DNA from 3 places in the Mammaliicoccus vitulinus genome. Region 1 is predicted to be linked to each of the others. Evidence: riboswitches for the same ligand, from Rfam matches in the RefSeq annotation. Region 1 holds a riboswitch; each other region holds the start of a gene.
What was found. A riboswitch is a leader RNA that binds a small molecule or an ion and turns the genes downstream of it on or off. The one in region 1 is predicted to bind thiamine pyrophosphate.
Positions count from the first base shown of each region.

Region 2: linked by a shared signal. The riboswitch ahead of thiW (energy coupling factor transporter S component ThiW) and the one ahead of tenA (thiaminase II) in region 1 are both predicted to bind thiamine pyrophosphate.
Region 3: linked by a shared signal. The riboswitch ahead of thiD (bifunctional hydroxymethylpyrimidine kinase/phosphomethylpyrimidine kinase) and the one ahead of tenA (thiaminase II) in region 1 are both predicted to bind thiamine pyrophosphate.

Region 1 is NZ_CP118974.1:326,229-329,446, forward strand. Features, by position in the region: gene PYW35_RS01515 (DUF2200 domain-containing protein) at 1-65, shown strand, start outside; gene PYW35_RS01520 (epoxyqueuosine reductase QueH) at 331-1,062, shown strand; TPP riboswitch at 1,129-1,236, shown strand; gene tenA (thiaminase II) at 1,304-1,981, shown strand; gene PYW35_RS01530 (GNAT family N-acetyltransferase) at 2,599-3,218, opposite strand, start outside.
Region 2 is NZ_CP118974.1:1,491,343-1,494,560, reverse strand. Features, by position in the region: gene miaB (tRNA (N6-isopentenyl adenosine(37)-C2)-methylthiotransferase MiaB) at 1-1,018, shown strand, start outside; gene PYW35_RS07520 (YlbF/YmcA family competence regulator) at 1,019-1,450, shown strand; TPP riboswitch at 1,460-1,551, shown strand; gene thiW (energy coupling factor transporter S component ThiW) at 1,617-2,114, shown strand; gene mutS (DNA mismatch repair protein MutS) at 2,237-3,218, shown strand, end outside.
Region 3 is NZ_CP118974.1:727,560-730,777, reverse strand. Features, by position in the region: gene thiE (thiamine phosphate synthase) at 1-223, opposite strand, end outside; gene thiM (hydroxyethylthiazole kinase) at 224-1,015, opposite strand; gene thiD (bifunctional hydroxymethylpyrimidine kinase/phosphomethylpyrimidine kinase) at 1,008-1,820, opposite strand; TPP riboswitch at 1,936-2,034, opposite strand; partial or broken gene PYW35_RS13290 (aggregation-promoting factor C-terminal-like domain-containing protein) at 2,160-2,432, opposite strand.

The sequences.
Region 1 (3,218 bases):
ACAAATTGGTTGATGAGCTAGCAAGAGGAAAGAAGAAGGAGAACATATTTAGAAAAGAGAAGTAATTCAACTATGTATTCTATTAAAAGTTATGAAAATAAAACAAATTAGCCTTCTTACTGAATGCGTTCTTTATCAAACACCACGGATATAGAGTGCGCATTGATGATATAGAACATTATTTATCAGGATATGTACAGTATCAGAAGGTGTTTAAATGATATTAACCGACTCAAATAGCTGTTTCACTATGATATTGCTATCATCTTTTTAATGGTATAAAATATTGTAAAAATAACAATATTTGGTTGAAAAGGAATGGTAATGAACGTGATTTCTGCGAATAGTATTATTGCTAAAATGAAAAATCAAAAGATTAATTATGACAAAGTGATGCGTAAGATGATTAATGAATGGCAACGTAGTGATAAGCGACCGAGCATTTTAATTCATAGTTGTTGTGCACCTTGTAGTACATATACGTTAGAGCTTTTAACGCAATATGCGGATGTGGCCATATATTTTGCGAATCCTAATATTCATCCTAAGCGTGAGTATGAAAGACGAGCAAAGGTTCAAGAAGATTTTGTTGAGCGTTTTAATGAACGGATGAATACGAACGTGAAATATATTGAAGCGCCTTATGAACCTCATAAATTTATGAAGATGGTTAAAGGCAAAGGTTTAGCTGAAGAGAATGAAGGCGGATTGAGATGTACGGCTTGTTTTGAAATGCGTTTAGAACTTGTAGCCGAAGCTGCTGCGAATCTTGGATATGATTACTTTGCCAGTGCTTTAACATTGTCTCCTAAGAAAAATGCACAATTGATTAATGAATTGGGGATGGAAGTGCAAGATATTTTTCATGTCTATTATTTACCTAGTGATTTTAAGAAGAATAAAGGTTATGAAAGGTCTATAAAGATGTGTAATGAATATGAAATTTATAGACAGTGTTATTGTGGTTGTGTGTTTGCAGCGATGAAACAAGGTATTGATTTTAAAGAAGTTAATCAAAATGCTAAAGCTTATTTAGAATCATGTAGTAAGAGTTGTTTATAATTTTGTTTGCAAATGAATCTTAAAACCGATATGTTGTAGGTGAATGAAAATTAAATATAATAAGCAATAAACCACTGGAAGTGCCTTTTAAATGGCTGAGATTAAAGTGAGACTTTAAAATTCCTTGAACCTGATCCAGCTTGTACTGGCGTAGGAAAGTGGCGTATCTTTAGTTGAAGTTTAAGTTGACGCTATTTTCTTATTGAAAATAGTGTTTTTTTTATAAAAAAGGAGGATAAAAATGAAATTTACAGATAGCGTATTTAAAAGAGTTGAACCAATATGGGAATCTTATATGAAACATCCGTTTATTCAAGGACTAGGCGATGGGACACTTGATGAAGAGAAATTTAAACATTGGCTGAAACAAGATTACGTGTATTTGATTGAATATGCGAGACTATTTTCCATTGGGGCTGCTAAATCAACAGATTTAAAGATGATGACGACTTATGCAGATCTAGCAAACGGTACGTTGCATACAGAAATGGATTTACATCGTAGTTATGCTAAACAATTTAATATATCTGAAGAAGAGCTTGAACAAACAGAACCAGCCCAAACAACAGTAGCTTATACGAGTTATATGTTAAATTTGGCCCAACAAGGTGGAATTGAGAACGTTATAGCTGCAATTTTAACGTGTACATGGAGCTATAGCTATATAGGCTTGAAGTTAGCTGAAATTGAAGGTGTAAAGGATCATCCGCTATATGGAGAATGGGTTAATATGTATGCATCTGAAGAATTTAGTACATTTAAAGAAGACTGCATTCAATTAATGGATACAGTTGCAGAAGGTAAGACTGAAGAAGAACTTAATCGTTTAGAAGATATTATTGTAAAGACAAGCTACTATGAATATATGTTCTGGGAAATGGCTGAGAATCTTGAAACATGGCCAGTACCAGTGAAATAAGTTGTTGTTTTGTAAAATCTACGATTTTGTTCGTGCATGCTTGCCTGGGGGTATGGTTCGAGCCTGTAGTCTCTCTCATACTATTCCCCCGGGCGTCAGCACTTTACAAAATCGTGGAGGAATATTTATTTTCATATATTTTTTCGTTAGTTCTTTTAAGTACATGCTGTAAGTTGCAAGACCGACTAAACAAGCAACATAGAAGGCCTGTAAGTTGCAAGACTGACGAAACAAGCAACATAGAAAGCCTGTAAGTTGCAAGACCGACCAAACAAGCAACATAGAAGGCCTGTAAGTTGCAAGACTGACGAAACAAGCAACATAGAAAGCCTGTAAGTTGCAAGACCGACCAAACAAGCAACATAGAAGGCCTGTAAGTTGCAAGACCGACCAAACAAGCAACATAGAAGGTCCGAAAGTTGCAAGACTGAGTAAACAAGCAACATTCAGCCCCCGACTCAACTCAAAATAAATAACAACTCATTGCACTGATTTATTCAGCTAGAAATGAGTTGTTATTTTTTACAAAATCGTTATCATTACAAAATCGAATTATGAGTACAAAAAAAGACACTTCGTATAATTTAATAAACAATTTTTAATATGCATATAAATATTTAAAGGATGGATAGTTTATGAATTTGTGTACCATCACTATTGAAGTTCTTTTCGTCTAACCAATGCTCATATTGTTGTTTAATATTTGGCCATTCTTTATCTATAATAGAGAACCAATCTGTATCTCTATTTCTACCTTTATATACTAACGCTTGTCGAAAAGTACCTTCATATGTAAATCCTAATCTCTTTGCTGCGCGTTTAGAAGGGTCGTTTAAACTATCACACTTCCATTCATATCGTCTATATCCTAATGTTTCAAATACGTATTTAGCGAGTAAGTACTGAACTTCAGTAGCAATGCGTGTTCTTTTTAAAAGAGGTGAATAATGGATATGGCCAACTTCAATAGATGAAGCTTTAGTATTAATACGTAGCAGTGATATTATACCTAAAGCTTTGTCAGTAGTTTTATCAACTATCGCAAAGAAATAAGGATCTTCGGAATGGATACGATTATTAATTAAAGTACTAAATTCATCTTTATCGTGAATTGGTTCATTTGGTAAGTAAGTCCAATTTAGATCATTATCTGTGTCACATAACAATTCAAATAAATCGTCTAGATGACTCGTATTTAAATGCTCTAATTTACTATATTTGCCTTCAAGCATTTCAA
Region 2 (3,218 bases), 1.2 Mb from region 1:
ATTGCCAGAAATTTTAGAAGAAGCATATATGTCTAAAGCAATGGTAGTTGAAGTGTGGTCTAAAGAAGGCGACGTTATAGAGAATTTACCTAAAGTCAGAAATGGCAGAATTAAAGCATGGGTAAATATTATGTACGGCTGCGATAAATTTTGTACATACTGTATTGTGCCTTTTACGCGTGGTAAAGAGAGAAGTCGTATGCCAGAAGAAATTATTGCTGAAGTTAGAGATTTAGCACGTCAAGGTTATCAAGAAATTTGTCTATTAGGGCAAAACGTTAATGCATATGGTAAAGATATTGAAGGGCTAGAGTATGGATTAGGCGATTTATTATATGACATCACTAAAATAGATATACCAAGAGTTCGTTTTACAACAAGTCATCCATGGGATTTCGATGACCGTTTAATTGAGGTGATCGCGAACGGTGGTAACATCGTGCCTCATATACATTTACCTGTTCAATCTGGTAATAATCAAGTGTTGAAAATAATGGGTCGTAAATATACCCGTGAAAGTTATCTTGAGCTTGTTCAAAAAATTAGAGCAGCAATACCAGATGTTGCATTGACAACTGATATCATTGTTGGCTATCCTAATGAGACAGAAGAACAATTTTTAGAAACGATTAAGCTTTACCATGAAGTTGGTTTTGAGCATGCATATACTTACGTTTACTCACCTAGAGAAGGTACACCAGCTGCTAAAATGAAAGATAACGTTCCTGACAAAGAGAAAAAAGAACGTCTTCAAAGATTAAATAAAGTTGTTGGAGAATATACCGCTAAATCATTGAAACCATACGAAGGACATGAAGTATATGTTCTATGTGAAGGTTCTAGTAAACGAGATGACGCGGTAATGGCTGGGTACACTGAAAAAAATAAATTAGTAAACTTTAAAGCATCCAAAGATGTAATTGGAAAAATCGTAAAAGTTAAAATAATTGAAGCGAAACAATATTCATTGAATGGTGAATTTATAGAGATTGTATCTAAAGAAAAGGTGGTACATTAAATGTATACAAAAGATGATATTCTTGATCAAGCGCGCAAACTGGGTAAAATGATGTCTGAAACAGAAGAAGTGGAATTTTTTAAACGTGCTGAAGCTCAAATACATGAGAATCAAACAGTTAGAGAGAAAATGGCTAGTCTGAAGTCTTTGCAAAAACAAGCTGTTAATTTCCAAAACTACGGGAAAGATAAAGCATTAGCGATGGTCGAAGAAAAAATAAAAAATATTGAAAAAGAATTAGATGAAATGCCTATCGTAAGTGAATTTAAAGAAGCTCAAGTTGAAGTAAATGAACTTTTACAAATGGTATCTCATTCAATTAGTCATACAGTTACAAATGAAATTATTGAATCAACTGGTGGCAATCAATTAACTGGTGAAACAGGTGCTGCTGTGAATAATGCACCTAACACGAGTAGCTGTTCACATTAATAAAGAAAATTTTTGCACACACGGTGTCCTATGAGGCTGAGATCATACGTGTATATTTGAACCAGATCATGCTGGCGTAAAGATTGTGCAACTAAAGATTATATACACTCATAATCATTAGTCTGCCAATGCGTAGGCTAATGATTTTTTTAGGAGGCAATATAATATGAAGACTAAGTTAATGACTTTAACAGCTATATTAACGACAATCAATGTTGTGCTGAGTACATTTGTAACAATCCCAATTGGACCTATAAAGGCATTGCCGATACAACATTTTATCAATGTCATATCAGCTGTTTTTCTAGGGCCTTGGTATGGTTTAGCACAAGCTTTGTTATCATCTTCAATTAGGAATTTACTAGGAATCGGTACGATTTTTGCTTTTCCAGGTAGCATGATTGGTGTATTATTAGCAAGTTTGCTCTATAAATATAGTCGTAAATTATATATGGCTTCCATAGGTGAAGTCATAGGCACTGGCATAATAGGAAGTTTAGTTTGTCTTCCAATTGCCTGGCTACTTGGACTAGGAGAAATGGCATTTTGGCCATTGTTTATCTCATTTTTCACGAGTAGCTTAATTGGCGCGATTGTGAGTTATATGATTTTAACAGCTTTTGAAAAAAGAGGTATACTTAAAAAATTGAAAAACGATATTTAACCATCTAAGCAATGCGTGTTTTAGATGGTTTTTTATTAAATAAATTTCACCATACTCGTTAAATGTTAGAAATTTTGATAAAATAGATAAATCGAAAGTTAAAAAAAGGAACGTGAAAAAAGATGTCTAAACCAACGCCAATGATGGCTCAATATTTAAAAATAAAATCCCAATATCAAGATACATTATTATTTTTCAGATTAGGTGACTTTTATGAAATGTTCTATGACGATGCAGTCGAAGCATCTAGAGTATTGGAAATTACTTTAACAAGAAGAGATGCGAAAAAAGACCCGATTCCAATGTGTGGTGTACCTTATCACTCCGCTTCAGGATATATAGAAAAGTTAATATCTAAAGGATACAAAGTCGCGATTTGTGAACAGATGGAAGATCCAACACAAACTAAAGGCATGGTTCGTAGAGAAGTCGTGCAAGTTATTACACCTGGTACAGTGATGGAACAAAAAGGTATGGACGAAAAAGCGAATAATTATATATTAAGTTTTATTAAAGAAGATGGTGAATTTCATTTAAGTTATTGTGATGTTACGACTGGCGAATTAAAAGTTACTTCATTTGATGATGAAACGACTTTAATGAATGAAATTACAACGATTTATCCTAATGAAATTATTGTGAACAAAATTTTACCTGATAATTTGTACAAACAAATTCAACTTATAACTGAAACAATTACTGTTGTTGATAGTTACGAAGAGCGTGAATATGAAGTTGTTACTGGAACATCTCAATCTCAAAAAAGATCATTGAATTATTTGTTAAATTATATTCATGATAATGGTAAGAGAGAGATGCCACACATAGAAGAAGTTGTTGTGTATAGAGCGCTAGATTACATGAAAATGGACTTTTATGCTAAAAGAAATCTTGAATTAACAGAGAGTATTAGACTTAAATCAAAAAAAGGTACACTTTTATGGTTAATGGATGATACGAAAACACCAATGGGCGCAAGAAGATTAAAACAGTGGATTGATAGACCGTTAATCAAACTACGAGACATTGAACAAAGATTAGATGCGGTTGAACAATTGGTTAATGGCTTTATCGAACGAGACGAGTTAAGAAGTTATTTAAATA
Region 3 (3,218 bases), 400 kb from region 1:
CATTTACTATAAAAGGTACTTCATACTTTTTACATAGTTCAAATAATTCTTTAGCGAGCACTTCTTTTTCTAATCCTTTTTTACTATTTTTTCCTTTTTCACGAAACTGAAACATCGTAATGCCACCTATTAATGCTTGCTCAACGACCTTGTATAAATCACCGTTAGGCACATCTTGACTTCCTGCAATAAAATATACTTTCAAAGTATTTATATTGAACATTTATTTCACTTCTTTCACATTCTTTTTCTCTGCTACTTGTTCATCTGTTATTATATTTAATTGGTCTATAAAAGCAATTTGGAATGTTCCAGGTAAATGAGCGCCAGGCTGTTGGCTTGCTAACTCACTTGCAATATTATAAGTTGATAAAGCTTCTTCTAAAAGTTCTATTTTTATAGATTTTTCGTTAGATAAAAATGCAGCTACAACAGCACCTAATAAACAACCTCCACCAGTCACTTTAGTCAACATTTCACTGCCGTTATGCAATTCTATAATTTTATTATTACAGGCAATAACATCTACTTTTCCAGTTAAAATAATTGGTAAATTTAATTGTTGATGTGCTTTTTTGGCGATTTTAACAGCGTCTAAAGAACCATCACTGTCAGTACCTTTCATCGTCGTATCTTCTTCGATAAGTGCCAATATTTCAGATGCATTACCTCGAATGACATCTACAACTTCATCATTTAATAAAGTTGTACAGAAAGTCTTTCTTAACAGTGATGCACCTACTGCTACTGGATCTAGAATAACTGGCACGCCATGTTCGTGCATAATTGCAGCATACTCTTTCATATCATATGCTTTATTTGTTGTAATCGTGCCGATATTAATTAAAAAGGCACCAGCTGCTTTTGAAAATTCTTCTGCTTCATCAGGTTCTTCACTCATAGCAGGACTAACACCTAACGATATTAATCCATTCGCCGTAAAATTCTTAACTACATCATTTGTATAACAAACGATTAATGGACTGTTTTCTCTTATTTGTTTTAGTTTACTCATAATCTAATCCCTCGATTTTTTGATATGCAAAGTGATTTACTGGTCCTCTGCCTTTACCGATTTCAGGCGTGTGTTTAATTGCTAAAGTAATAAATCTCTTTGCTACTTCCACCGCTTCTTCTATGGCATGACCTTTCGCTAACTCCGCAGTTATTACAGCACTGAAAGTACATCCTGTGCCATGCGTATGTTTTGTACTAAATCTTTCACTTGTCCAAGTTCTCATGCCATTATTTGTGAATAAATAATCAATTGCATCACCTTCTAGATGTCCACCTTTTATGACGACTCCTTTAGATCCAATTTCATTTAAGAAAAAGTCACCAGCTTTTTTGATTTCCTCTTCAGTTTGAATTTTAAAACCAGTAATGTCTTCCGCTTCAGGAATATTTGGTGTAACGACAGTAGCTTTAGGTAATAATATTTCCTGCAATTTACGCTTACCTTTATCATCCATCAATGAATCACCGCTTTTAGCAACCATTACTGGATCAATAACATATGGTTTACCCGATTGTTCTATAAACGGTTTGATGACGTTCATCATATCTTCTGATGCTATCATACCTGTTTTAATAGCGTGTGGCGCTTCATCATCGAACACACTCTTTAACTGACTTTCTATAACTTCAACAGGTAAATGGTAAACATCTTGAACCCCTAATGTATTTTGGGAAACTATACTCGTTGCTACGGCCATACCATAAACACCAGAAGCTTGAAAAGATTTTAAATCAGCCATTATACCTGCTCCACCTGTTGGATCAGTACCAGCTATTGTTAATGCTATGTTTGGTTTTTTCATGCTATTCCACCTCAAATTTATTTTTTAATAATTTATTATATCTCTACATAGTTATTGTTTAGTTCATAAAAAAATGACCTCTTTTGTAAAAAAGAAGTCAATTAAGTGTATAACATACGTTAATTGACTACTTTCCTACGTTGGCATTATCCAAATCAGGTGTTAAGGGACTGATTAATATCATCTCAGCCAACAGGCGCCCCTAGTAGTCATTTATCTATTTAGTTAATTTAAGATTATCAAATTGAAGCTACACGGTCAAATTAAAAAATCGCCTAGGATATTTCCTAGACGATTGGATTAATACATATTAAGTCACTTTGAATTAAAGTGTATGGCTTACCACCAGTTATTTTGAGAACGGAATGCTAATGCAGCATCTACTGAACCATAACGTTGTTTCGCGTAGTTTAACATACCTTTAGTTTGTTGTTCTACTGAACCAGTTCCCCAACCTTCTTTAGTTTGACCAAGACCTCTGTAGCCATTAGGACTTACAGCATTTGGATTACCACTTGATTCAGGTAAAACGATTGTATTCCACATAGCTTCAGTACCACCTGCAGCCAAGAATTGAGCTTTTGTTGATCCACCAGTGCTAGCTGTTGAAGTTTGAGTTGTTCTAACTTTTTGAGCTGGCGCTTGGTAAGATTGTTGAGCTGGTGCTTGGTAGCTTTGCTGTTGAGCAGGCGCTTTATATGATTGTTGCGCTGGTGCTTTATATGATTGTTTAGGTGCTTGATAGCTTTGTTGTTGAGCTGGTGCTGCAACTTGTTCTTGAGCTTGTTGAACTGGCGCTTGTTGAGCTACTGGCGCTTGAGCTGGCTCAGCTGATTGAGCAGGCGCTTGTAATGATAATTTTTGTCCAACGATGATTAAGTCTGAAGATAAGTTGTTCCATGCTTTTAATTGAGATACTGTTACATCATATTTAGATGCAATTTTACCTAAAGTATCTCCTGAAACTACAGTATATTCTGTAGTTGATGCTGAAGCTGCTTTAGCTTCGTTAACTTTGATGACTTGGTTTGGTAAAATCAAGTTAGATTTTATACCATTTTCTGATTTAATAGCACTTACTGAAGTACCATATTGTTGTGAAATACTAAATAAAGTATCACCAGATTTAACTGTATGAGTTGCTGCATCAGCTGTAGCTGTTACCCCTGTAGTAACTGCAACTGCCGCTGTTGAAACTGCTAATAATTTTTTCATGATTGAATGTTTCCTCCTGTAAGGTTTTCACTTTTTATATGATTTTTACTTTCTAAACTATACCATTTTTTTTATTGTCATAGGTTACAGATATATGAAAAAACATCATTGAATATTACAGTTAGATTACAACAATTTTCAGACTTTATATATGTTGGAATGCTCACATAAACTGTTATGAAA